4 regions of the Kluyvera chengduensis genome follow, and region 1 is predicted to be linked to each of the others. Evidence: predicted binding sites of a transcription regulator. Region 1 holds the regulator's gene; each other region holds the start of a gene.

What was found. The regulator PurR, encoded in region 1, represses purine synthesis genes. The targets are predictions, from matches to a motif close to CANGCAAACGTTTGCNTG.
Region 2: glyA (serine hydroxymethyltransferase) is a predicted target of PurR. The motif match lies at 3,382-3,399, and genes of this name have one in related genera.
Region 3: carA (glutamine-hydrolyzing carbamoyl-phosphate synthase small subunit) is a predicted target of PurR. The motif match lies at 2,869-2,886, and genes of this name have one in related genera.
Region 4: purM (phosphoribosylformylglycinamidine cyclo-ligase) is a predicted target of PurR. The motif match lies at 2,533-2,550, and genes of this name have one in related genera.

What each region holds. Positions count from the first base shown of each region.
Region 1 is NZ_JBIQOI010000002.1:111,765-116,956, forward strand. It holds gene sodB (superoxide dismutase [Fe]) at 1-254, shown strand, start outside; gene ACH1XZ_RS06140 (MFS transporter) at 336-1,502, opposite strand; gene cydH (cytochrome bd-I oxidase subunit CydH) at 1,663-1,752, opposite strand; gene purR (HTH-type transcriptional repressor PurR) at 2,048-3,073, shown strand; gene punR (DNA-binding transcriptional activator PunR) at 3,092-4,003, opposite strand; gene punC (purine nucleoside transporter PunC) at 4,117-5,192, shown strand, end outside.
Region 2 is NZ_JBIQOI010000001.1:47,422-52,613, reverse strand. It holds gene ACH1XZ_RS00235 (3-phenylpropionate MFS transporter) at 1-867, opposite strand, end outside; gene ACH1XZ_RS00230 (ChiQ/YbfN family lipoprotein) at 1,071-1,265, shown strand; gene ACH1XZ_RS00225 (DoxX family protein) at 1,466-1,888, shown strand; gene glyA (serine hydroxymethyltransferase) at 2,012-3,265, opposite strand; gene hmpA (NO-inducible flavohemoprotein) at 3,592-4,782, shown strand; gene cadC (lysine decarboxylation/transport transcriptional activator CadC) at 4,917-5,192, shown strand, end outside.
Region 3 is NZ_JBIQOI010000006.1:125,140-130,331, forward strand. It holds gene ACH1XZ_RS16170 (LysR family transcriptional regulator) at 1-705, opposite strand, end outside; gene ACH1XZ_RS16175 (alanyl-tRNA editing protein) at 798-1,430, shown strand; gene dapB (4-hydroxy-tetrahydrodipicolinate reductase) at 1,700-2,521, shown strand; gene carA (glutamine-hydrolyzing carbamoyl-phosphate synthase small subunit) at 2,978-4,126, shown strand; gene carB (carbamoyl-phosphate synthase large subunit) at 4,145-5,192, shown strand, end outside.
Region 4 is NZ_JBIQOI010000001.1:113,585-118,776, forward strand. It holds gene ppk1 (polyphosphate kinase 1) at 1-547, opposite strand, end outside; gene purN (phosphoribosylglycinamide formyltransferase) at 800-1,438, opposite strand; gene purM (phosphoribosylformylglycinamidine cyclo-ligase) at 1,439-2,476, opposite strand; gene ACH1XZ_RS00490 (6-phospho-beta-glucosidase) at 2,783-4,213, shown strand; gene upp (uracil phosphoribosyltransferase) at 4,400-5,026, shown strand; gene uraA (uracil permease) at 5,111-5,192, shown strand, end outside.

The DNA of each region.
Region 1 (5,192 bases):
AGTTCACCGATGCCGCGGTTAAAAACTTCGGCGCTGGCTGGACCTGGCTTGTGAAGAAAGCCGACGGCTCCCTGGCTATCGTCTCTACGTCTAACGCAGCGACCCCGCTGACCACCGACGCGACGCCGCTGCTGACCGTTGACGTGTGGGAACACGCTTACTACATCGATTACCGCAACGCGCGTCCAAACTATCTGGAGCACTTCTGGGCTCTGGTTAACTGGGAATTCGTCGCTAAGAATCTGGCAGCGTAAGCAAAAAAATAACCCGGCATCGCAACGCTTCGCCGGGTTATCTCGTATCACGCAGAAGGGAGACCTTCTGCGTTTTTGTTTTTACTGGCTGGCCAGGGCTTCTTCACCGCGAGAACGTCCGCCGAGGAAAACAACCAGTAACGCCAGAGCCGCCACTATCGCCCCCATTACCGGCACGAAACTATACCCCAGACCGCCGGAGATAACCGCCCCACCCGCAACCGCACCCAGTGCGTTACCCAGGTTAAACGCCCCGATATTCACCGAGGAAGAAAGGCCTGGTGCTTCGTGAGCCACGCGCATCACGCGCATTTGCAGCGGTGGCACCACCGCGAAGGTTGCCGCACCCCAGACCACCATGCTGAACGCCGCACCTACCTGCGTTTGCGCAAGGAAAGGTATGGCCAGCATAATCACCATCAGCAAGCCGAGGAAGCCTTTCAGCGTCCCGCTCACCGAGCGGTCTGCGAATTTACCGCCAAGGTAGTTACCGATAGAGAAGCCTACGCCAATCAGCACCAGCATCAGGGTAATAAAGCCCGGAGTGGCGTGAGTGATGGTACGCAGCACCGGAGAAATATAGGTATAGAGTGTAAACATCGCGCCCGCGCCCAGCACGGTGGTTAACAGCGCTGATAGTACCTGCGGACGCACCAGCACCGACAGTTCGCGTTTCACGTCCGGTTTTTCGCCCGCCCCGCCCTTCGGCAGCGAGAACCACAGACCCAGAATCGCGATAATGCCAAGCCCGGCGGTCGCCAGGAACGACATGCGCCAGCCGATGGTTTCGCCCAGCCACGTCGCGGCAGGCACACCACCAATATTCGCGATAGTCAGCCCCATAAACATGGTGGCTACTGCGCTCGCCTGTTTATGTTTTGGCACGACACTCGCCGCCACCACCGAGCCCAGACCGAAGAATGCGCCATGATTAAGGCTGGTAATAATGCGCGACAACAGCAGCGTGGTGTAATCCGGCGCAATGGCAGAGAGCACGTTGCCGAGGGTAAAAATCGCCATCAGAAAAATCAGCGCATTACGACGAGCACGATGAGAAAGCAGCAGCGTCATCAACGGCGCACCGACCATCACGCCGACCGCATAGGCGCTGATCAGCATCCCAGCCGCAGGAATGGAGACGTCCACCCCTTTAGCGATGACCGGCAAAAGCCCCATCGGCGAGAACTCGGTGGTGCCGATGCCAAAGGCACCGACGGCTAACGCCAGTAAGGGGAAGTTAATTTTCATGCTTAAGCTCCGATTGGCCGCACCACAGACGCGGCATAAGGACATAATGCAAAAGCATGACATCAATCACAGAAAAACAGAAGTGTGCAAAACAGCAAAAGATTATTGCGAATCAGGTAATAATCTAACAGGAGGGAGCGGACGCTCCCTCGCAGAGGAATTAGTGCAGAACAGCAGTCAACGCGGCGGCGACAATCAGCGCCAGCGTAATAACGGTGGTAGAGAGCGACAGCTTAAGTTCGGTACTCATCAATTTTTTCTCCTTTTTATTTCCACAGCAAAACTGAGCTAACTCATTTTTGCACAGTATTGCGCAAAAATCTTCACAGTTTTAGCAGGATGTTGGTTTTTGCTCTTCCACTTTGCGCCAGGATAAGTCAAAATTCGACGCTTATTTATAAGCGTACCGGCCATTGACCCCCTCCTGTCGTCCTGTATCGTTTTCCCGGCGAATCGCAATCCATAAAATTGCGTCAGGGTGTGTGAAGGCAAACGTTTTCCTTTCGATTTTATCAGGGGCAGGCCAGGGTCTGGAGTGAGATGGAATGGCAACTATTAAAGATGTAGCGAAGCGCGCAAACGTTTCCACTACAACCGTATCACATGTAATTAACAAGACGCGTTTTGTGGCTGAAGAGACACGTGAAGCCGTCTGGGCGGCTATTAAAGAGCTGCACTACTCGCCAAGCGCCGTTGCCCGTAGTCTCAAGGTCAACCACACCAAATCGATTGGCTTATTGGCAACCAGCAGCGAAGCGGCCTACTTTGCCGAAATTATCGAAGCTGTTGAGAAAAACTGCTTTGAGAAAGGCTATACCCTAATTTTGGGCAACGCCTGGAACAACCTGGAAAAGCAGCGCGCCTACCTGTCAATGATGGCGCAAAAGCGCGTTGATGGCCTGCTGGTCATGTGCTCTGAATACCCAGAGTCGCTGCTGACGATGCTGGAAGAGTACCGTCACATCCCGATGGTCGTGATGGACTGGGGTGAAGCCAAAGCGGACTTTACCGACTCCGTTATCGATAACGCCTTTGAAGGGGGTTACACCGCGGGCCGTTACTTGATTGAGCGCGGGCACCGCGACATTGGCGTGATCCCAGGTCCTCTGGAGCGTAACACCGGCGCTGGCCGTCTGGCGGGCTTTATGAAGGCCATGGAAGAAGCGCAAATTAACGTGCCAGCCAACTGGATTGTGCAGGGTGACTTTGAGCCTGAGTCAGGCTATCGCGCGATGCAACAAATCCTGTCACAGCATCCGCGCCCTACCGCTATCTTCTGCGGCGGCGACATTATGGCGATGGGTGCCCTGTGTGCGGCCGATGAAATGGGGCTACGCGTACCGCAGGATATTTCGCTGATCGGTTATGACAACGTGCGCAACTCTCGTTTCTTCACCCCAGCACTGACCACTATTCATCAGCCGAAAGATTCACTCGGCGAAACGGCCTTCAATATGCTGATGGATCGTATCGTCAGCAAGCGCGAGACGTCGCAATCGATTGAGGTGCATCCGCGTCTCATCGAACGTCGCTCCGTAGCCGACGGTCCGTTCCGCGACTACCGCCGCTAAGCGTTACCCACGGACACCCTACTCGGGTGTCCGTAACCACTCTTCATTTAACGTCTCGCTATCCCCCAGATACTCCAGCAGCCAGTTCAAGGCCGGCGACGCTTCGCTTTGCTGCCACGTCAGACAACAGGCGGCATCCGGGAACGGGTTTTCAAGCTGTAACACTACCCACTCTCCGCTTTCCAGCCACGGCTGCGCCTGATGTCCAGGCACCATTGCCGCGCAAAGCCCGGCCGAGATACAGGTTTCCGCAGAGGCCCAATCCGGTACGACCACACGTTTCTGGTTATCAAGCAGCCAGGTCGTACGCTTCGGCAGAGATCGCGACGTATCTTCCCGCACCAGCGACGGCCAGTTGCGCAACACGTCGTCGCTAAGCGGACCGTCCATCCGGGCCAACGGATGCGTGCTGGCAACCACACAGTGCCAGTTGAGCATCCCCATATCGCGGAACGCGAATCGACCGCCGACCGGAATCGCCTGGGTGGCGCCAATCGCCAGCTCCACACGACCGTCAGCCAGCGCATCCCAGACGCCGTTGAATACTTCCTGGTAAACAATCAGTTCCACATCGCTGAAATGCCGATAGAAATCGACGATGAGCTGACGAGTACGCTGAGGCTTCACGATATTATCGACAGCAATTGCCAACTGTCCGCGCCAGCCGTTAGCGATTTGCTGGCACTGCTGACGGGTGATCTGCATTTTTTTGATAACAGATCGTCCTTCCTTCAAAAACCACGCCCCCGCTGGGGTGAGTTCTACGTCGCGATGACGTCGTTCAAACAGCGGCACGGCGAGCCACTCCTCAAGCTGGCGTACCGTGTAGCTCACCGCAGAAGGCACGCGGTGTAATTCCTGCGCCGCGGCGCTAAAGCTGCCGTTGCGCGCGACTGCATCAACCACTTCCAGAGAATATTCAGACCACATTTTTTGCCTTCAAATATTTTGAATCCATGACGCAAATATTAGCGTTTCACAAGCCGTTATGCACTCTCTACACTCAGCGGCATCGTTTACTCATGATAAAAAGGGCGAAGTTTATGCAACCTGGGAAAGGATTTTTAGTCTGGCTCGCGGGATTGAGCGTATTAGGATTTCTGGCCACCGATATGTATCTCCCGGCTTTTGCCGCCATTCAGGAAGACCTGCAAACGCCGGCCTCCGCCGTTAGTGCGAGCCTCAGCCTGTTTCTGGCCGGCTTCGCCGTCGCACAACTGTTGTGGGGACCGCTGTCGGATCGCTATGGTCGTAAGCCTATTCTGTTGACGGGGTTAACCATTTTTGCGGTCGGCTGCATCGGTATGCTGTGGGTGCGCGATGGCACCACGCTGTTAGTGCTGCGCTTTGTACAGGCCGTTGGTGTCTGTGCCGCCGCGGTGACCTGGCAGGCAATGGTCACCGATTACTATCCGGCCCAGCGTACTAACCGTATTTTTGCCACCATCATGCCGCTGGTTGGGCTATCACCGGCGCTCGCCCCGCTGCTGGGTAGCTGGCTGCTGGCACACTTTGACTGGCAGGCTATTTTCGCCACGCTGTTTATTATCACGCTGCTTCTGATGCTGCCCGCATTCCGCCTGAAACCGGCCCACAAAAAGCACGCGGTGAGCGAAGATAAGCTCACCTTTATGCGTCTGTTACGCAGCAAAGACTATCGCGGCAACGTGCTTATCTACGCCGCCTGTTCGGCAAGCTTCTTCGCCTGGCTTACCGGTTCGCCGTTTATTCTCCATGAGATGGGCTACAGCCCAACGGTAATTGGCCTGAGCTATGTACCGCAAACCATCGCCTTCCTGATTGGCGGCTACGGCTGTCGCGCCGCGCTACAAAAATGGCGTGGGGCACAAATGCTGCCATGGCTTTTGGTTATATACGCGCTGAGCGTGGTGGGCACCTGGGCCGTAGGTCTGGCAGAAAATGCGTCACTGACCGCCCTGCTGATTCCATTCTGCGTGATGGCCATTGCGAACGGCGCTATTTATCCAATCGTCGTCGCACAGGCTCTGAAGCCGTTCCCGCAGGCAACGGGGCGCGCCGCCGCGCTGCAGAACACGCTGCAATTAGGGCTGTGCTTCCTTGCAAGCCTGGCGGTATCTACGCTGATTGCAACACCGCT
Region 2 (5,192 bases), on a different contig from region 1:
GCTCGTGGTCCAGCCCATCAGCCCCCAGCGGATAACACCGCAAATTGCCGACAGCAGCAGCAGATCCCGGGCGCTAAATCGGCGGAAGACCTTTTTGCTCAGCGCAAAGGTCACCACTTCGGCGACCACGCCTAATGACCACAGATAGCCGATAGCCGATGCCGAATACCCCGCCCCTTCCCAGTAGATAGCGCTGAAACCGTAGTAGGCAGCATGCGCCCCCTGAAGCAGACTGACGCAGGCAAGAAAACGCCAGTTTTGCGTCACTAACGAACGCCAGGCTGGCCAACCGACGCTCTCCTGATGGCGGGATTCGCCAAGCGGCATCACCGACGGCTTTAGTAGCATCCCCAGCAGCATCGACGCCACGCCGAGGCTCAGCATCAGCAAAATAACGTGATAATCGAACAGACTGACCAGCTTACCGGTGAGCGCTGAGCCAATCACAAAGGCAATCGAGCCCCATAGCCGCACTCGGCCATAGTCCATGGTTATCTGTTTTTGCCAGGTATTTGCCAGCGCATCGGTCAGCGGCACCAGCGGAGAGAAGAACAGGTTGAAGCCGATCATCACCACCATCAGCCAGGCGACCTGCGTCCCAGCCCAGAACGCGGCGGCGAACAACAGCGTCATCAGCGCCAGAACGCGCAGCACGCTGATTAAGCGCGAAGGATCGCTTACGCGCGGTGCAATCAACAGGCTCCCCAGAAAACGAGCAACCAGCCCCGCGCCCAGCAGCAGACCGATGGTTTCGGGCGACAGCCCTGCGCCTTTGAGCCAGACGCTCCAGAAAGGAAGAAAAATACCGTAGCTAAAAAAGTAGGTGAAGTAACTGAGCGCCAGCCAGCGCGTGGAGTGCAAAACCATGGTTCCTCCCGTTGTGGAGCCCCTAGTCTAATGACTCAACCCACATTCTGAAGAGAACTACTCCTCACGCTAACGAGATAATTGTGATGGGCATCACCTTTAGCTATTTTTACGCCAGTCATCCGTCCGCACAAAAGGTTACAGCGTTCGCTTCACTGCGGTGCACACTGTCATCACGGACACCAATAACTCAGGATGGAACCATGAAAACCCTTCTCCCCACGCTCGTTGCCCTTTTATTAATGGGCTGCGCCAGCGCGCCGTCAAAGCCGCAAACACACAGCAGTAACGAAACCATTTCATCGCTGGATTATCAGGAGTGCATTCAGGCCGCAATGAGCGGCAACGGCCAGGCGAGCGATGAAAAATGCGGTAAGGTTTTAAAGGCTTCTCGCTGAGTTAGTCATAAGAGTGAGCAGAAAAACGACGAACTTCGTATTAGAAATATTCATATAACCGGGCATCAAAGTAGGGTTATCCTCCCGCCCCGACGCAGTACGCGCGCTCCAGTCATAAGGCTGATTTATGTGCACGCGGTGGCAGGGAGCCATATTGTGTATTACGTTTAAATCACACGTACTTACACAATGGAATGACCATGAACGCTCTCCGTTATCTCGACTTCGGCGCTTCGCGCGATCTGTTACTGTTGATTGCCCGTATCGCTATCGTCCTGCTGTTTATTCTCTCCGGCTATCCCAAAATGCTCCACTTCGACGGAACGGTACAGTATATGGCGGCGTCGGGCGCCCCGATGCCTTCTCTCGCCGCCATTATTGCGATTGTGATGGAAGTGCCTGCCGTTATTCTGGTGATTCTGGGCTTCTTTACCCGTCCGCTGGCGGTGATTTTTATTTTCTACACCCTGGGGACAGCGGTGATTGGCCACCACTTCTGGAACATGACCGGTGATGCGGTGGTGCCAAACATGATTAACTTCTACAAGAACATCAGTATTTCAGGGGCGTTCTTGCTGCTGGCGATTGTTGGGCCGGGGAAAATTTCGTTGGATAGGCGCTGAAAATTGCCCGATGGCGCTACGCTTATCGGGCCTACCACGCTTATAGGCCTGATAAGGCGCAGCCGCCATCAGGCATAAAAAAAGGCCGCATACGCGGCCTTTTTTGCATCTTACGGTTAGCGATTACGCGTAAACCGGGAAGCGAGCGCAGATATCCAGCACTTTCGCTTTGACGCTTTCGATGACGGATTCATCGTTGATGTTGTCCAGCACATCACACATCCAGCCAGCCAGCTCTTTCACTTCAGCTTCTTTGAAGCCGCGGCGAGTTACCGCTGGGGAACCGATACGAATACCGGAGGTCACGAACGGGCTCTTAGGATCGTTCGGTACGCTGTTTTTGTTAACGGTGATGTTAGCGCGGCCCAGTGCAGCATCCGCTTCTTTACCGGTTAGGTTTTTATCCACCAGATCCAGCAGGAACAGGTGGTTCTCAGTACCGCCAGAAACCACTTTGTAGCCACGGTTCAGGAATACTTCCACCATTGCTTTGGCGTTTTTAGCAACTTGCTGCTGGTAAACTTTGAACTCTGGCTCCATCGCTTCTTTCAGCGCAACCGCTTTACCCGCAATAACGTGCATCAGTGGGCCACCCTGCGCGCTTGGGAACACGGCGGAGTTCAGTTTTTTGTACAGCTCTTCGCTACCGTCTTTCGCCAGGATCAGGCCACCGCGTGGACCGGCCAGGGTTTTGTGGGTAGTCGTGGTCACAACGTGAGCATGTGGAACCGGGTTCGGGTAAACGCCTGCGGCAATCAGACCGGCGACGTGCGCCATGTCGACGAACAGGTAAGCACCGATGCTGTCTGCGATTTCACGCATTTTTGCCCAGTCTACAACGCCGGAGTATGCGGAGAAGCCACCGATGATCATTTTCGGTTTGTGGGTCTGAGCCAGCTTAGCCATCTCGTCGTAGTCAATTTTACCGGACTCATCAATACCGTAAGGGATGATGTTATACAGTTTACCGGAGAAGTTAACCGGGGAGCCGTGAGTCAGGTGGCCGCCCTGTGCCAGGTTCATACCCAGTACAGTATCGCCCGGCTGCAGCAGCGCGGTGTAGACCGCGAAGTTAGCCTGAGAGCCGGAGTGCGGCTGCACGTTAGCGTAGTCTGCGCCAAACAGTTCTTTCGCGCGGTCAATCGCCAGCTGTTCAACGATATCAACGTATTCGCAACCGCCGTAGTAGCGTTTGCCTGGGTAACCTTCAGCGTATTTGTTGGTCAGCTGAGAACCCTGCGCCTGCATAACGCGCGGGCTGGTGTAGTTTTCGGAGGCGATCAGTTCGATGTGCTCTTCCTGACGTACTTTTTCCTGCTCCATAGCCTGCCACAGTTCGGCATCATAATCGGCAATGTTCATTTCACGCTTTAACATCCGCATCTCCTGACTCAGCTAACAATTAAATTTTGGCCTGAAAAGGCAGTCCAATTGGACAACGGCCAACAGTATAACTGATTAGTTCTGCGATAACAGGTCTTGACAAACGAAATTACGCAAACGTTTACCTCCGCGCCACACAAGGGATTGAGGAATAAAGGCCTACGGAGGGGAAACGGATTTCTTTTCAGGATTGTGATGTGAATAATTCAAGTTGTAACCGCAATGGTGCATTCTTTCAAAGAACCATTTACAAAGCAGGGGTATTTTTATAAGATGCATTTAACATGCAACATTAGATAACATTGAAAGGAAGACCTGCCATGCTAGACGCTCAAACCATCGCCACCGTAAAAGCCACTATTCCCCTGCTCGTTGAAACCGGCCCGAAGCTCACCGCCCACTTTTATGATCGGATGTTCACCCACAATCCGGAGCTGAAAGAGATTTTCAATATGAGCAATCAGCGTAACGGCGACCAGCGTGAGGCGCTGTTTAACGCCATTGCCGCCTACGCCAGCAATATTGAAAATCTGCCTGCGCTGCTGCCAGCGGTAGAGAAGATTGCCCAGAAGCACACCAGCTTCCAGATTAAGCCAGAGCAGTACAACATCGTCGGTGCGCACCTGCTGGCGACGCTGGATGAGATGTTTAGCCCAGGCCAGGAAGTGCTGGACGCCTGGGGCAAAGCCTACGGCGTGCTGGCGGGCGTGTTTATCAACCGCGAAGCCGAGATTTATCAGGATAACGCCAGCAAAACCGGCGGTTGGGAAGGCACCCGCGCCTTCCGCATCGTGAAAAAAACCCCGCGCAGTGACCTGATTACCAGCTTCGAGATGGAACCGGTAGACGGTCAGCCGGTGGCGGATTATCAGCCAGGTCAATATCTGGCGGTATGGTTGAAGCCGGAAGATTTCGAGTATCAGGAAATTCGTCAGTACTCGCTGACCCGCAAGCCGGACGGCAAAGGCTATCGCATTGCCGTGAAACGTGAAAACGGCGGCCAGGTATCAAACTGGCTGCATAATGCGGCTAAAGAAGGTGATGTGGTCTATCTGGCTGCACCTGCGGGCGACTTCTTCCTGAACGTCACGCCGCAAACACCGGTCACGCTGATTTCCGGCGGCGTGGGGCAAACCCCAATGCTGGCGATGCTGGATACGCTGTCGAAAAACCGCCACCCGGCACAGGTTAACTGGTTCCATGCAGCCGAAAACGGCGACGTTCACGCCTTTGCCGATGAAGTGAAAACGCTGGGCAGCGCGCTGCCGAACTTCACGTCACACCTGTGGTATCGCACCCCGACCGACGCGGACCGCCAGTCCGGCGCATTCGACAGCGAAGGCCTGATGGCGCTTTCAACGCTTGCCGATAAGCTGCAAGACCCGCAGATGCAATTCTACCTGTGCGGCCCGGTTGCCTTTATGCAGCACGCGGCAAAACAGCTCGTTGAGCTTGGCGTCAACGCCGACAGCATCCATTACGAATGCTTTGGCCCGCATAAAGTTCTGTAATCTTTTCTTTCCAGGCGGGTAGGAAACTCCCCGCCTTCCCCTCTTTCTTCGCTCTTCCCGGTCAAAAAATAGAGTAGTGAGCTGTGTTATGATTGCTCACTTATCTATTTCATTTCCTTTGGTGACTCATTTTTATGCAACAACCCTTTGTGCGCGTTGGGGAATGGCTTGTCACGCCTTCAGTGAATCAAATTAGCCGTCCTGGACGCCAGCTCACTCTGGAACCTCGATTAATCGATCTACTGATGTATTTTGCCCGTCATCCTGGAGAAGTGCTCAGCCGCGACGAGCTGATTGATAATATCTGGATGCGGAATATTGTGACCAGCCATGTGGTCACTCAGAGTATTTCTGAACTGCGTAAATCGCTGCGAGACGGTGGCGATAACCACGCTGAATACATTATTACC
Region 3 (5,192 bases), on a different contig from region 1:
GTGGTTTTTCACCGCATCCAGCCGCACGCCGGTATGGTTAGCGGCATAGCGCCCGTGAGTCTGAATCGTCTCGCTTTTGTCACCCAGGCGGAATTTCCAGCGCGAGTCGGCGGGCGTTTCGCCAAGGCTGATACAGCAATGTTCGCGCAGTGCCTGTGGGGTATCCGGCGTGCCGTGCTGACGTAAATACGTTGGAGTGGCGCAAATCACATGGCTCACCGGCATCAGCGCTTTGCCGTACAGGCCGGGGGAGGGTGACTGGCTGATACGTAGCGCCAGGTCGATGCCGTCGTCAATCAAATCCATATAGCGGTCTTCAAGGCGCAGACACACGTCGACGTCCGGGTAGCGTTCCAGGAACTCAGCCATCAGCGGATGAATCACAAAACGTCCCACCGCTTTCGGCACGCTCACGGTCAGCTTGCCCTGCGCCACCTGCTGGCGGCTACTGCCGGAATCCAGCGCCATCTGCGCGGCATTCAGCATCTCCTGTGCGTGTTCATACACCATTTTCCCCGTCTCGCTCAGTGCCAGCTTGCGGGTGGTGCGATGCAGCAACTTACTGCCCAGCGCCTGCTCCAGGCGCGACACGCTGCGGCTGATGGCGGAAGGTGTGGCTCCGGCGGCTTTTGCCGCCGCGGTAAAGCTGCCCTGGTCGATGATCAACACAAAGGTGGCCAGGTCGGGAAGAAGGTTAGGGTTCATTTGTGCGTACCAGGCAAAGATGCATTGAGTGGGCGCGGGATTATCGCCGTTGATAAAGTGAATATACTCTTCTCATCAAGAGGAGAACAATCATGACTGAACGTCTTTACTACACCTGCGATAACACTGAAGGCCAGGCTAACGTGCTGAGTTGTACGCCAGAGCCGGACGGGCGCTACGCGGTGGTGCTGGATAGCACGCTATTTCACCCGCAGGGCGGCGGGCAGCCTGCGGATGTGGGCTGGATTGATGATGAGCCGGTTGAAGCGGTGCTGTCGCGCGGTGATGATGTGCTGCATATCGTGGCAAAACCGTTATCTCCCGGCGCCGTGAATCTGCGCGTGGATGCCGCGCAGCGCCAGCTGCACGCCCGGCTGCATTCTGCGGGGCATTTGATTGGTCTGGCGGGAACCGAATACGGCTGGCATCCGGTAAAAGCGCACCATTGGCCCAATGAGGGGCGTATTACTTTCGCCGCCGCTGGAAACGGCACGCTGCCGGATGCGCCGTCGCTGCTGGCAAAAATCAGCGCCTGGCAGGCGGAAAATCTTGCCCGACAGGTGACCTTCGCCGATGGGTTGCGTCAGGTTGGTTTTGGCCATCTCCCGGCTTACCCGTGCGGGGGAACCCACGTTGCCCATCTTTCGGACATTGGGCCGGTGACGATTACCCAAGTGAAGATGAAAAAGGGGCAGATGATCGTCAACTATACGCTCGAGGCGTAAAACGCGCCTGGCGAAATTATCTTCGCGGATTCGCTGGTCACTGCTCGGTTTTCCCGTTATTTTTCCATCGTCTTGCGCCATCCTGAGCGCGTTTGACTTCTTTCCTTTGCGGCGGCAATGATTCATCCTACGGGATGAATCATGTCTTTTACTGATATTCCTCTCTGTTTATCATTAAATTCTAATTATGGGCGTTTTCGGCTGGCGACCCTGCAGCGGGCTGGTTACTCTGAAAACGATTTACGCAATTTTAACAAAAGAGAATAGCTATGCATGAAGCACAAATCCGCGTCGCCATTGCTGGCGCTGGCGGCCGCATGGGACGGCAGTTAATCCAGGCAACCCTGGCGATGGAAGGGGTTCAATTAGGGGCTGCGCTGGAGCGTGAAGGCTCTTCTTTACTGGGCAGCGATGCCGGTGAACTGGCGGGCGCAGGAAAATCTGGCGTCACCGTTCAGAGCAGCCTGGAAGCGGTAAAAGATGATTTTGACGTGTTCATCGATTTTACCCGTCCGGAAGGCACGCTGGCGCATCTGGCGTTTTGTCGTCAGCACGGTAAAGGCATGGTCATTGGCACCACCGGTTTCGATGATGCCGGTAAACAGGCTATTCGCGAAGCTTCACAAGAGATTGCGATCGTTTTCGCGGCCAACTTTAGCGTCGGCGTTAACGTCATGCTCAAGCTGCTGGAGAAAGCGGCGAAAGTGATGGGTGATTATACCGATATCGAAATTATTGAAGCGCACCACCGCCATAAAGTGGATGCGCCATCGGGCACGGCGCTGGCGATGGGCGAAGCAATCGCCGGGGCGCTGGATAAAGATCTGAAGGACTGCGCGGTCTACTCCCGCGAAGGTTATACCGGCGAACGCGTGCCGGGCACCATTGGTTTTGCCACCGTTCGCGCCGGAGACATTGTCGGTGAACACACTGCAATGTTTGCCGATATCGGCGAGCGTGTAGAGATTACGCATAAGGCTTCCAGCCGCATGACCTTTGCTAACGGCGCGGTAAGATCGGCACTGTGGCTAAAAGCTAAGAAAAATGGTCTTTTTGATATGCGTGATGTGTTGAATTTGAATGAACTATAAGTATTTATTACCCATCGTGATGTGGTTATTGTAGTCATAATCAATTGATTACACAGGGCAATATTTTATTGCCCTTTATTTTATCTGTTTTTTTGGTTGTTTTATTATGAATCTCTTATTTTTAGATGTTATCTATCTAAGATTTGTTGGTTAAATGTAAATTTTGACCATCTGGTCTACTTTTTTACTCCCCTCGTCGAAATTTAACACTCTTCCTGCTCCGCAAGCGTTTTCTACAATGAGTTAGTTGATCTTTTTGATGGCTATCGCCTTGCTGTCACATCAATGGCGCAAAATAATAATAAAAATTGTCCTTTAAGGTAGACATTTGCCGAGGCTATCTCTAGAATGCCGCCGTTTGCCAGAAATACGTCGGTAAGCAGATTTGCATTGATTTGTGCCATTGTTATGCATTAATATGCAAATAAAGCGAGTAAATATTCTCTGGAGGGTGTTTTGATTAAGTCAGCGCTATTGGTTCTGGAAGACGGAACCCAGTTTTACGGTCGGGCCATCGGGGCAACGGGTTCGGCGGTTGGGGAAGTCGTTTTCAATACTTCAATGACCGGTTATCAAGAAATCCTCACTGATCCTTCCTATTCTCGCCAAATCGTCACTCTTACTTATCCCCATATTGGTAATGTCGGCACCAACGCCGCCGATGAAGAGTCTTCTCAGGTTCACGCTCAGGGTCTGGTTATTCGCGACCTGCCGCTGATTGCCAGCAACTACCGCAACACCGAAGACCTCTCTTCTTACCTCAAGCGCCATAACATCGTGGCGATTGCCGATATCGATACTCGTAAGCTGACGCGACTGCTGCGCGAGAAGGGCGCTCAGAACGGCTGCATCATCGCAGGCGATAACCTGGATGCTACGCTGGCCTTAGAAAAAGCCAAAGCGTTCCCAGGCTTAAATGGGATGGACCTGGCAAAAGAAGTGACCACGGCTGAATCCTACAGCTGGACGCAGGGTAGCTGGACGCTGGCGGGTGACCTGCCGGAAGCGAAGTCCGAAGAAGAACTGCCGTTCCACGTCGTGGCCTACGATTTTGGCGCGAAACGCAACATCCTGCGCATGCTGGTTGACCGTGGCTGCCGCCTGACGGTGGTGCCAGCGAAAACCTCCGCCGAAGAAGTCCTGGCGATGAATCCAGACGGCGTGTTCCTGTCCAACGGCCCTGGCGACCCGGCACCGTGCGACTACGCCATCGACGCGATTGAAAAATTCCTCCAGACCGACGTTCCGGTATTTGGCATCTGCCTCGGCCATCAGCTGCTGGCGCTGGCGAGCGGTGCGAAGACCATCAAGATGAAGTTTGGTCACCACGGTGGTAACCACCCGGTGAAAGATATGGACAAGAACGTGGTGATGATCACCGCACAGAACCACGGCTTCGCGGTTGATGAAGACTCGCTGCCAGCCAACCTGCGCGTGACCCACAAATCTCTGTTCGACGGTACCCTGCAGGGGATTCACCGTACCGATAAACCGGCGTTCAGCTTCCAGGGCCACCCAGAGGCGAGCCCGGGCCCGCACGATGCGGCGCCGCTGTTCGACCACTTTATCGAGCTTATTGAGCAATACCGTCAGTCCGCGAAATAATCAGGAGTAATAAGAGCCATGCCAAAACGTACAGACATAAAAAGTATCCTGATTCTGGGCGCGGGCCCGATTGTTATCGGTCAGGCGTGTGAGTTTGACTACTCCGGTGCCCAGGCGTGTAAAGCGCTGCGTGAAGAGGGCTACCGCGTCATTCTGGTGAACTCCAACCCGGCCACCATCATGACCGACCCGGAAATGGCCGATGCGACCTACATCGAGCCGATTCACTGGGAAGTGGTACGCAAAATCATCGAAAAAGAGCGTCCGGATGCAGTTCTGCCAACCATGGGCGGCCAGACCGCGCTGAACTGCGCACTGGAACTGGAACGTCAGGGCGTGCTCGAAGAGTTCGGCGTGACCATGATTGGTGCCACCGCCGACGCGATTGATAAAGCAGAAGACCGTCGCCGTTTCGACGTCGCGATGAAGAAAATCGGCCTCGACACCGCGCGTTCCGGTATCGCGCACACCATGGAAGAAGCGCTGGCAGTTGCTGCTGACGTCGGCTTCCCATGCATCATCCGCCCAAGCTTCACCATGGGCGGCACCGGTGGCGGTATCGCCTACAACCGCGAAGAGTTCGAAGAAATCTGCGAACGCGGTCTGGATCTCTCACCAACCAACGAGCTGCTGATTGATGAATCGCTGATCGGTTGGAAAGAGTACGAGATGGAAGTGGTGCGTGATAAGAACGACAACTGCATCATCGTCTGCTCTATCGAAAACTTCGATGCGATGGGCATCCACACCGGTGACTCCATCACCGTGGCGCCAGCGCAGACTCTGACCGACAAAGAATACCAAATCATGCGTAACGCCTCGATGGCGGTACTGCGTGAAATCGGCGTAGAAACCGGTGGTTCTAACGTACAGTTCTCGGTGAACCCGAAAGACGGTCGCCTGATTGTTATCGAAATGAACCCACGCGTATCCCGCTCCTCGGCGCTGGCCTCCAAAGCAACCGGCTTCCCGATTGCGAAAGTGGCTGCCAAGCTGGCAGTGGGTTACACCCTCGACGAACTGATGAACGACATCACCGGCGGCCGTACCCCGGCGTCCTTCGAGC
Region 4 (5,192 bases), on a different contig from region 1:
CGAAGCGCGGCACTTTATCTGACGGGATCTCCAGCAGCGCGTAGTTGATCTCATCGCCGCGGATTATCTCAACGGCCAGGTAGGTGTAATCGTCTTTCAGGAACTGGACCAGGTCGGTCTCCCGGTTCAGCAGAATCGGGGTGATATGCTGGCGCAGATGCTGTTTAAAGTAGTGGCGAAGCCAACCCTGTTGGTTCACGGAAAGCTGGCGTTCGTTAATCAGGAAGATTTGGTTGCGCGCCATCTCCAGCAGGAGTTCGTTGTACAGGCCATCAAACTCTTGATCGGCTTTCAGCACCCGCGCCTGAATACGGCTCAGCAGGTGACGGGAATGCGTGGTTACGCCCTGTTCTTCACTAATGATGATGCGGCGCTTCAGCTCTGCAAAGCGGACCTTATAGAATTCGTCGAGGTTGTTGGAGTAAATCCCCAGAAAACGCATGCGTTCAATCAGCGGGTTACTTTTGTCTGCCGCTTCCTGGAGGACGCGCTCGTTGAATGACAACCAGCTCAGTTCTTTTTCGATGTACAGTTTTTCCTGACCCATTACTACTTACACTCCGGTTTGTTCACGGGACGCGGCAAAGTCGTCTCACTGTTTATATTGCTAGCTTTGCCGGGCTATGTCCAACTGTGTCATCTAAGTATGACAGTTATCCTGATTTGCATAAAAAAGAGGGCCATAAAGGCCCTCTTTGGTTATTCATGTCGGCCGGATAAGACGTTTACACCGCCATCCGGTAATGTGCTCGCGGCGTGCCTGATGGCGCTACGCTTATCAGGCCTACAGCGGCATAATTTATTCTGCGGCATGGCCTTCCGGCGGCAGCTTCACGTCATCAAGCCAGGCGTGATTATCCTGCATCTTCAGGCGACCGTTAAGGAACCAGCCCACCACCAGAGGATAGATAGCGTGCTCCTGCGCCTGAACGCGAGAGGTGATTTCCTCTTCATCATCGCCGTCAAAAACCGGTACCTTGGCCTGCAAAATAACCGGTCCGCCGTCCAGCTCTTCGGTGACAAAGTGCACCGAGGTGCCGTGTTCTGTATCGCCGTTATCGAGCGCCTGGCGGTGGGTATTGAGCCCAGGGTATTTTGGCAGCAGGGAAGGGTGGATGTTGAGCAGCTTGCCCTGATAGTGCTGAACGAACTCAGCGCTCAGAATGCGCATATAGCCCGCCAGCACCACGACATCGGGCGCATAGGCGTCAATTTCATGCATCAGCTCGCGGTCAAAGGCCTCGCGGCTGGCAAACTGACTTGCCGCCAGTGCGTGCTGGGGTATGCCCGCCTCGCGCGCCCGCTCAAGGCCGAACGCATCGGCCTTGTTGCTGAATACCGCTCGAATGGTGCCAGGAATCCTTTTCTGCTCACAGGCGTCAATAATTGCCTGTAAGTTGCTGCCGCTGCCGGAAATCAGCACCACGATATTTTTCATTTATTCGATGACCACACGCTGTTCGGAATCAGAGGCTTTGATATAGCCGATTTTCCACGCGTTTTCACCTTTTTCGTTCATCAGCGCAATTGCTTTGTCAGCCTGGTCAGCCGCCAGCGCGATAACCATGCCCACGCCGCAGTTGAAGGTACGGTACATTTCATGCTGGCTTACGTTGCCGGCATCCTGCAGCCAGTTGAATACCGCCGGCCACTGCCAGGAGGATTCATCGATAACGGCCTGAGTGTTGTCTGGCAGCACGCGCGGGATATTTTCCCAGAAGCCGCCGCCGGTCAGGTGCGCAATGGCGTGAACGTCAACGCTGGCAATCAGTTCCAGAATCGATTTCACGTAGATACGGGTTGGCGCCAGCAGGTGGTCGGCCAGGGTTTTGCCTTCCAGTTGGGTGGTGTCCGGGTTGCAGCCGCTGACTTCAACAATTTTACGCACCAGCGAATAGCCGTTAGAGTGCGGGCCGCTGGAGCCGAGGGCAATCAGCACGTCACCGTCGGTCACTTTGCTACCGTCGATGATTTCTGATTTCTCAACCACGCCGACGCAGAAACCGGCCACGTCGTAATCTTCGCCGTGGTACATGCCCGGCATTTCAGCGGTTTCGCCGCCAACCAGCGCACAGCCAGACTGCAGGCAGCCTTCAGCGATGCCGCTGATAACGCTTGCGGCGGTATCAACGTCGAGCTTACCGGTCGCATAGTAGTCGAGGAAGAACAGCGGCTCAGCGCCCTGAACCACCAGGTCGTTCACGCACATGGCTACCAGATCGATCCCGATGGTGTCGTGACGTTTTAAATCCATCGCTAAACGCAATTTGGTGCCAACGCCGTCAGTGCCGGAAACCAGCACCGGTTCGCGATATTTTTGTGGCAGCGCGCACAGTGCGCCGAAACCGCCTAATCCACCCATCACTTCTGGACGGCGAGTTTTCTTCACCACCCCTTTGATACGGTCAACCAGAGCGTTTCCTGCGTCAATATCAACACCGGCATCTTTATAGCTGAGAGAGGTTTTGTCGGTCACTGCTAAGTCTCCACGCGTTTGCGATAGCAAGAAAAATCGGCGCAATTCTATCAGTCCAGGCAAACGTTTGCGAGCCTATTCTGATCCCAATTTTTGCCGTCCGGATTTTCCATTGTTTCCACCTATATATCGGTCAAATATGATACTGCTCACGAAAATGAAACCGGGTACACCCTTGTCCTTGCATCCCTTTCGCACAATCCACATCATATTAATGAAACCGGTTTCTTTTTTTTGAACGGCGCGGTTTACCATTTCAATCAGCATTATTCGCAGCGACAACTTACTGTTTAACGAGGGAAAGATATGTCTGGATTCAAAGCGGGGTTTCTCTGGGGCGGCGCGGTAGCCGCACACCAACTTGAAGGCGGTTGGCAGGAAGGCGGAAAAGGCGTGAGTGTGGCGGACGTGATGACCGCCGGGGCGCACGGTGTGCCGCGCGAAATCACCAACGGCGTACTGCCAGGAAAAAATTATCCGAACCACGAAGCCATCGACTTTTACCACCGTTATAAAGACGATCTAAAGCTGTTCGCTGAAATGGGCTATAAGTGCTTCCGTACCTCTATTGCCTGGACGCGTATTTTCCCCAATGGCGACGAGCTGACACCAAACGAAGCAGGCCTACAGTTCTATGACGACCTGTTTGATGAATGCCTGAAGCTCGGTATCGAACCGGTTATTACCCTGTCGCACTTCGAAATGCCGTATCACCTGGTTACCGAATACGGCGGCTGGCGCAACCGTAAGCTAATTGAATTCTTCGTTCGCTTTGCCAAAGTGGTATTTACCCGTTACCAGCACAAAGTGAAGTACTGGATGACGTTCAACGAAATCAACAACCAGGCGAACTTCCACGAAGATTTTGCGCCGTTCACTAACTCTGGCTTGAAGTATCAGCCGGGGGAAGACCGTGAGCCGGTGATGTATCAGGCCGCGCACTATGAGCTGGTGGCGAGTGCGCTAGCGGTGAAAGCCGGGCATGAAATCAACCCTGCGCTGCAAATTGGCTGCATGATTGCCATGTGCCCAATCTACCCGCTGAGCTGTGCGCCAAACGATATGATGATGGCGATGAACGCCATGCACCGCCGCTACTGGTTCACCGACGTGCACGTGCGCGGCAAATATCCACAGCATCTGCTGAACTACTTCGAGCGTCGCGGTTTTGAACTGGATATCACTGACGAAGACCGCCAGGCGCTGACTGAAGGCTGCGTCGATTACATCGGCTTTAGCTACTATATGTCGTTTGCCACCAAGGCCACCGACGATAACCCGCAGCTCGACTACGATGAAACCACCAGCCTGGTCTCCAACCCGTACGTGCAGAAATCTGACTGGGGCTGGCAGATTGACCCGGTGGGGCTGCGCTACTCCCTGAACTGGTTCTACGACCATTATCAGCTGCCGCTGTTTATCGTGGAGAACGGCTTCGGGGCGATTGACGTGCTGGAGAGCGACGGCACGGTGAACGACCAGTATCGCATCGACTATCTTTCTGCGCATATTGCCGAAATGAAAAAAGCGGTCGTGGAAGACGGCGTGGATCTGATGGGCTACACCCCGTGGGGCTGTATTGACCTGGTGTCCGCCGGTACCGGCGAAATGAAGAAACGCTACGGCTTTATCTATGTCGATAAAGACAACGAAGGTAACGGCACGTTGGCGCGCAGCCGTAAAAAATCTTTTGCCTGGTATCAGAAGGTGATTGCGACCAACGGTAGCGAGCTATAACCCGCTGAATATGTAAAATAAAACCCCGCGAGTCGGGGTTTATTTTTATCCTGTCTTATACTCTTTGGGGACCCATTCGCCGCTTTGCTTGATCCTGGTCAATCATCATAGGTATGGCGCAATCGGAAAAAAGCGGTATAATCCCGCGATTTTTTTTGTGGCTGCCCCATCTAAAGGAGAAAGAGAATGAAGATTGTGGAAGTTAAACACCCACTCGTCAAACACAAGCTGGGCCTGATGCGCGAGAACGACATCAGCACCAAACGCTTCCGTGAACTCGCCTCCGAAGTCGGCAGCCTGCTGACTTATGAAGCTACCGCCGGTCTGGAAACCGAGAAAGTGACCATCGAAGGCTGGAACGGCCCGGTAGAAATCGACCAGATTAAAGGTAAGAAAATTACCGTTGTGCCAATCCTGCGTGCGGGCCTGGGCATGATGGACGGCGTACTGGAAAACGTACCAAGCGCGCGTATCAGCGTGGTCGGTATGTACCGTGACGAAGAGACGCTGGAGCCGGTTCCTTACTTCCAGAAGCTGGTTTCCAACATCGATGAGCGTATGGCGCTGATCGTTGACCCGATGCTGGCAACCGGTGGTTCCGTTATCGCGACCATCGACCTGCTGAAGAAAGCGGGCTGCTCAAGCATTAAAGTGCTGGTGCTGGTTGCTGCGCCAGAAGGTATTGCGGCGCTGGAAAAAGCGCATCCGGATATCGAGCTGTACACCGCGTCGATTGACCAGGGCCTCAACGAGCACGGATACATCATTCCGGGCCTCGGCGATGCCGGCGATAAGATTTTTGGTACTAAGTAAACGAAAAAATAAAAAGAGCCGACTTTGATAGTCGGCTTTTTTTTGAATAAAAAAACTCAGACTAATAACACAGAGGAAAACACAATGACGCGCCGTGCAATTGGGGTAAGCGAAAGACCACCGTTGTTACAGACCATCCCGCTTAGCTTGCAGCATTTATTCGCCA